Regions from separate parts of the Promicromonospora aerolata genome, predicted to be linked through region 1. Evidence: predicted binding sites of a transcription regulator. Region 1 holds the regulator's gene; the other holds the start of a gene.
What was found. Region 1 encodes LexA, which represses DNA repair genes until DNA is damaged. Its sites were predicted from a motif close to TCGAACANNTGTTCGA; they were not measured.
Positions count from the first base shown of each region.

Region 2: a site for LexA is predicted at 1,456-1,471, ahead of ACFSL2_RS02530 (HNH endonuclease signature motif containing protein). Genes of this name have one in related genera too.

Region 1 covers NZ_JBHUHF010000001.1:1,769,510-1,772,920, reverse strand. The annotation lists gene ACFSL2_RS08045 (ATP-dependent DNA helicase) at 1-788, shown strand, start outside; gene ACFSL2_RS08040 (L-lactate dehydrogenase) at 798-1,787, shown strand; gene lexA (transcriptional repressor LexA) at 1,889-2,662, opposite strand; gene ACFSL2_RS08030 (LysM peptidoglycan-binding domain-containing protein) at 2,912-3,358, shown strand.
Region 2 covers NZ_JBHUHF010000001.1:568,408-571,818, reverse strand. The annotation lists gene ACFSL2_RS02530 (HNH endonuclease signature motif containing protein) at 1-1,412, opposite strand, end outside; gene ACFSL2_RS02525 (MFS transporter) at 1,563-2,711, opposite strand; gene ACFSL2_RS02520 (dihydrolipoamide acetyltransferase family protein) at 2,840-3,411, opposite strand, start outside.

The DNA.
Region 1 (3,411 bases):
CGGGCCTGATCCGCACGCACCTGCTGGGCGAGGCGACCGGGGTCTTCACCTCGGCCACCCTGGCACTGGGCGGCACGTTCGAGCCGGTGGCCGGAACGCTGGGCCTGAAGGGCGAGGACGCCCCGCCCTGGCAGGGTCTGGACGCCGGCAGTCCGTTCGACTACCCGCGCCAGGGCATCCTCTACGTGGCGCGGCACCTCCCGGCGCCGGGCCGGGAGCCGACGACGGAGGCGCAGCTCGACGAGATCGCGGAGCTCATCACGGCCGCCGGTGGTCGCACGCTCGGCCTGTTCTCGTCCCGGCGCGCCGCGAACGCGGCGGCGGAGGCGATGCGTGAGCGGCTGGACTTCCCGATCCTGGCGCAGGGCGACGACCAGCTACCCACGCTGGTGCGCCAGTTCGCGGACGACCCGACCGCCTGCCTGTTCGGCACCCTGTCCCTGTGGCAGGGCGTCGACGTGCCGGGGCCGTCGTGCCAGCTCGTGCTCATCGACCGCATTCCGTTCCCGCGGCCGGACGATCCGGTCAAGGCCGCACGCGCCAGGGCCGTCGAGCAGGCGGGCGGCAACGGGTTCATGGCGGTATCGGCGCAGCATGCCGCCCTGCTGCTCGCGCAGGGCGCCGGACGCCTCGTGCGGAGCATGGACGACCGCGGAGTCGTGGCGGTCCTCGACCCCCGGCTCGCGACCGCACGGTACGCGTCGTTCCTCACCCGGTCGATGCCCGGGTTCTGGCCCACGACCGACTCCGCGCTGGTCCGCGCCGCGCTGGCGCGGCTCGACACCTAGCCTGGGGACATGACAGCCCCGTCGGACGTCCAGGGCGCGCAGCCGTCCGGCTCACGCACCACCAAGCTGGCGGTGGTGGGAGCCGGGGCGGTCGGCTCGACCCTCGCTTTCGCCGCGCTCACCCGGGGTTCGGCTCGCACCATCGCCCTGCACGACGTGAACCGGGCCAAGGTGGAGGCCGAGGTGCTCGACCTGCAGCACGGTCTGATGTTCACGTCCCAGGCACAGGTGGTCGGCTCGGACGACGTGGGCGTCTGCGCGGGGGCGGACGTCGTGGTCGTGACCGCCGGCGCGAAGCAGAAGCCCGGGCAGACCCGGATCGACCTCGCGGAGGCGACCATCGGACTGATGCACCAGATCCTGCCCGGACTGGTGGAGGTCGCCCCGGACGCGACGTACCTGATGGTGACCAACCCCGTGGACGTGGTGACCTACGCGGCGCTCAAGATCTCCGGCCTGCCCCGGCAGCAGCTGTTCGGCAGCGGTACCGTCCTGGACTCGTCGCGGCTGCGCGTGGTGCTCGCCGACCGGTGCGGCGTAGCCGTCGGGAACGTGCACGCGTACATCGCCGGGGAGCACGGCGACTCGGAGATCGCACTCTGGAGCTCCGCCACGATCGGTGGCGTGCCGCTGCTGGACTGGGTGCCGCTGGGCGGACACCCGCCGATCGATGCCGCCGTACGCTCGGAGGTGCACCACGAGGTGGTCGATTCCGCGTACCGGATCATCGCGGGCAAGGGGGCGACCAACTACGCCGTCGGTCTGGCCGGTGCCCGCATCGTCGAGGCCGTCCTCAACGACGAGCGCCGGATCATGCCCGTGTCCTCGCTGTTGGACGACTACCACGGCATCAGCGACGTGTGCCTGTCCGTGCCGTCGCTCGTCGACCGTCGCGGCGTCACGGACTCCGTACGGGTCCCGATGTCCGACGACGAGCTGACGGGGCTGCGTGCCTCGGCGGCCGGCGTGCGGGCGGTCCAGAAGCGGTTCGGTTTCTGAGCGACGGCCTCGGCCGCCGAGCGACGCAAGAGGTCCCGACTGCTCCGACCGGCGGGCCGTTCCGCTGGTCGGAGCTGTCGGGACCTCTCTGTCGTGAAGCCCTACAGGCTGCGCAGGACGGCCACCACGCGGCCCAGGATCTGTGCCTCATCACCCGGGATCGGCTCGTAGGCCGGGTTCTGCGGCAGCAGGAGCACGTGGCCGTCCGCCTGCTTGAACGTCTTCACCGTGGCCTCGCCGTCGATCATCGCCGCGACGATCTCGCCCTGCTCGGCGACGTTCTGCCGCCGCACCACTACCCAGTCCCCGTCGCAGATCGCGGCGTCGACCATCGAGTCGCCCGCGACCTTGAGGAGGAACAGCTCACCGTCACCGACCAGCTGGCGGGGGAGCGGGAAGACGTCCTCGACGACCTGCTCCGCCAGGATCGGGCCACCGGCGGCGATCCGACCGACCAGCGGAACGTACGACGGCGGCGGGGTGCTGGCGTCGTCGGGCACCGAGCTGCCCCAGTGGACCTGGCCGCTGCGCCGCGGCTCGGGCCAGTGGATCTCGCCGCGTGTCGGCTTGTCGACCTGCTCGGCCAGGGGCTCCACGAGCTCCATCGCGCGCGGCCGGTTCGGGTCGCGGCGCAGGAAGCCCTTCTTCTCGAGCATCTGGAGCTGGTGCTTGACGCTCGACGGGCTGGCCAGCCCGACGGCCTCGCCGATCTCACGCATCGACGGCGGGTAGCCCCGCGTCTCGAACGACTGCCGGATCGTGTCCAGCACGAGGCGCTGCCGTTCGGTGAGGCGGTCTGTCGGCGAGATCGTGTGCACGTCAGCGACCGCCTTGTCGCTTGGCGCGTCCAGCGTGGCGACGCCAGGGAGTGTCATGTCGACAGCTGGTGCCGTGTCGACGGCTCTCGTGTCGCTGGTCCCGTCCCGTCCCGTCATGCCCGTGCCCCTCCCGTTCCGACAAATGTTCTCCCTACGTCACCCACTCTAGATCACAAACTCGCTCGGCTCAAACGAATGTTCGAGCGTGTCTCGACATCGGCGGTGTCCCGTGCTACACAATGGTACGGGCGTTCGACGAACGCTTGTATGAACGACAAGAGCTCAGTCACTCTTCGAGGAGGGGCCATGGGGGACGTGATCCCGCTGCGGCAGTACACCCCGGCGTATGGGCAGAGGTATGCACCGGCGTACGGCCGGTCGTACGCACCGGCGTCCGGGCCGACCGCGGTGCCGACGTTCTCGCCGGCCCGGTCGCGCACGGTGGCCGACCGGCTCGGGCTGGCCGGCCTGCGGCTCACCCGACGTGGCCGGGTGGCGCTCGTGCTGCTGGCCATGCTCCTGCTCGCGCCGATGGTGACCTGGGGTGCGACGGCGGTCGCCAGCGCACCGGGTGAACCGACGGAGGTCCGGGTGCACGCCGTGCAGCCGGGGGAGTCGCTCTGGGGCTTCGCCCAGGAGATCGCGGAGCCCGGCGAGGATGTCCGGCACGCCGTCGCGCGGCTCCAGGAGCTGAACCAGATGTCCTCGGGTGCGCTACGGGTCGGGGAGCTGCTGCTCCTTCCCAAGGAGTGACCAGGGGCGTCGAATCATCGTCAAATGGTGTGGCGATGTTGCATGGGGGTGGT
Region 2 (3,411 bases), 1.2 Mb from region 1:
GCGACCGAGGTCTGCCCACCGTCAGCCCAGTGCCGCACCGCATGGTGCACCTCGCACCGCGACGGCGGCTGATCACACCCCGGATACACACAATGCCGATCCCGGGCAATCACCGCACGACGCATCTGCCCCGTCACCGTCCGCTGCGCACGACCCACATCCACCACCGCACCATCCGGCCCGAACACGACCCGCGTGACCGCACCATCACACGCCAACCGCCGCAACAACGCCCGGGGTGCACGGCCACCGGTCTCGGTGAACACCGGACCACCCAGCGCCAGCAGCTCGGACACCGCCGTGCCCGGCACCCCGCTACCCGCCCGGCGGCCGCGTGCGGGCGTCTGCCCGCAGCTCAGACACACGCCGTCCCGGGTCCGGGTGACCTGGGTGACCAGCTCGGTCCAGGACACCGTCACGTTCAGATGCGGCGCGATCGCCGCGCCCGGGGAGGCCTCGTTGGTCTCCAGCACGGTCCGCGCCACGTCTGCCAACCCCTGCGCCCGACGCTGCGTCGACGTGCGCACCTCTCCGGCCGCGGGCGCACCCATGACCGCGTTCACCGCCGCCGAGACCAGCAGGCCGTGCTCGTCGGTCAGGAACCCCGCCACGTGATAGCCGCCCAACGTCTTGGACAGGTCCAGGAACTCCCCCTGCGCGGCCTTGTCGTCCTCGATGTCGTCCGTGCCCGGATCGGTCACCGTCGCGAACCGGCGCGCCACCACACGGAACCGGTCCGCGTTCAACACACCCGCCTCACGCAACACCAGACCCTCACCGGTCACCAGCGTCCCGTCCGCGACCGCCTGCTCCAGCACCGCGGTGATCCGCTCCCGTGTGCGAGTGCCGTCCGGATCATCCAACGGGTCCGGGAAGTCCACAGACACGCTCTGCACGAACTGCTCGGGCGTGGTCGTCTGCCCCGTACGGGTATCGACCAACCACGCCAACGCGTCCGTGCGGGTCTCGCTCGTCGGCGCGACCTCCGCCATCACCCGCGCATGATCCACACCCAGCCGCCCCGCGACCAGCTGCTCCCGCGTCACGGGCAACGCCGTCGCCAGCCGGCGCGCCATCGCCACGTCCCTACCCGCCGTCGCCGACGACACCCCCTCACGCAACCGCAACCACGCCCGGAACGTACGCGCCATACCACCCGACCGCCACGAACCCTCCCGCTCGACCCGCTCCAGAACGGTGTACCGCACCCCGTCCAGACGACCGGTCACCCGACGGATCCGCGCGTGCGCCTCCACCAGGCGCGTCACACTCGGCGCGTCCCACCCGTTCAGCACCTCCGGACCGACCAGGTCCGCCAGATCACCCACCGCATCCTCGATCCGGCCCAGCACGTCCTCCACCGACTCCGCGGGAGGCGAACCGCCGGACGTGCCGCTCGTCGACCGACCCATCGGTATCCACCTCCGCTCCGTTGTCCGCTGATTCTCCATTCTCTCGAACGTTTGTATGCTGCGCACGTGCAATCTGAGATCTGTGGATAACTCTTCACGGCGCACGACGGAACGCGTCCTGGCCGATCCGCGGTCGGCCCGGATGCCGCTTCAGCCGGGGCCACGACGCGCAATGACGATGCCCAGGCATCCGAGGGCCACTGCGGCGGCGAAGGTGCCGGCTAGGCCGATGACGTCAGCGGCGAAGCCGATCACGGGCGGCCCACCGAGATACGCGAGGTACCCGACGGCGCTGACCTGCGCGGTCATCGACGCGGCTTGTCCGGGTACGGACCGGCTGGCACGGGAGACCGCCACGGGGAAGACGGGGCCAAGGACCAGTCCGACCAGGCCGATGGCCACCGCCATGACCAGCGGATGGGCGACGACTGAGTTGAGTGCCACGAGGCAGACCACAACCACGGCAACGGTCGTCAGCACCGTGCTTTCCGCGAAACGGTCAAGCACGGCATCGCCTGCCGAGCGGGAGATGAACATCGTCAAGCTGAACAGGGCAAGAGTGATGGCACCCAGGGAGGCTGATGCTCCAAGGTCGCGGGTGACCAGCAGGGCCGACCAGTCCGTGACCAGCCCCTCGATGAGCAGACCAGAGACGGCGAGCACGGCGATCGCCAACGGCAGCCCGCGGCATCTCTTCCGCGGCAGGACGTGGGTGGCTCCGGACTCTCGTGCGGCAGCGTTCCGGGGTTGGGACCACAACATCGGAGCACCCACGACAGTCAGGACCACGAGGAGGACGGCGACGGCGAGGAAGTGCTCCGTCACCGTAGCGCCGACCCGCGTAGCGACCACCCCGCCCAGGGCGCCCGCGAGCACGCCCAGGCTGTACCCACCGTGCAACCGGGACAAGACTCGGTGACCGGTGTGCCGCTGGTAGTCGATGGCGGCGGTGTTCATGGCGATGTCGAGGACGCCGCTGGCCGCCCCGAGCAGCATGAGCACTCCGGCCAGCTGCCACATCCCATCGGCGACGCCGATCAGCGGCAGCGACGCGCTGAAGAGCAGCGCGCTGGCCACGCAGGCCCGTCCTGATCTCACGCGATCGAGGATCCGAGCGGTGAGCAGCAGTGCGGGGACAGATCCCGCGGCGACGCCGAACAAGGCAGTACCCAGTTCGCTGTCGCTGAGATCAAGGAGGCGCTTGACCTCAGGGATGCGCGGTGCCCAGCTGGAAAGAACGGCCCCGTTGACGAAGAAGACGACCCAGAGGCGAGCCGCGAAAGAACAGATGCGTGTCAAGTACAAGGCGACCCTCAGGCCGCCCTGCCGACTACATCTCGCCTTTCCCCCGGACGGTCAGGAGAGGCGGTTCACGTCAACGGGACACTCTCACGGCGCCGACCGAGACATCAAGCGCACAGGGGCCGTCAGAGGCGCACGATCGCCGCGGCGGGGTTCTCGATCGCATCCGCCACGGACCGCACGAACCCGGCCGCCGTCCCGCCGTCGCAGACCCGGTGGTCGAAGACGAACGACAGCTGGGCGATCTTGCGCGGCACGATCTCGCCGTCGACCACCCAGGGCCGGTCGATGATGCGGCCGATCCCGAGGATCGCGACCTGCGGATGGTTGATGATCGCCGCACTGCCGTCGACCCGGAAGCTGCCGTAGTTGTTCAGCGTGAACGTTCCTGCGGCGAGCTCCTCGGCCGTCGCCCGGCCCGCGCGAGCGCGTGCCGTCAGCTCGCGCAGGGCGGTGTCGAGCTCGGCGGTGGTCATCGACCCCGCCCCGAGCACCGCGGGGACGACCAGTCCCTGCTTGCCCTGGACGGCGACACCGAGGTTGATCGCGTCAGGCACGACGATCTCGTCGCGCTCCACGTCGAGCCGCCCGTTCAGCACCGGATACTCCTTGAGGCCTGCGACCACGAACCGGGCGAGGTAGGCGAGCAGGCCCGGCCCGGGGTCGGCGGACGTGCGGGCGGCCTCGCGCAGGTCCC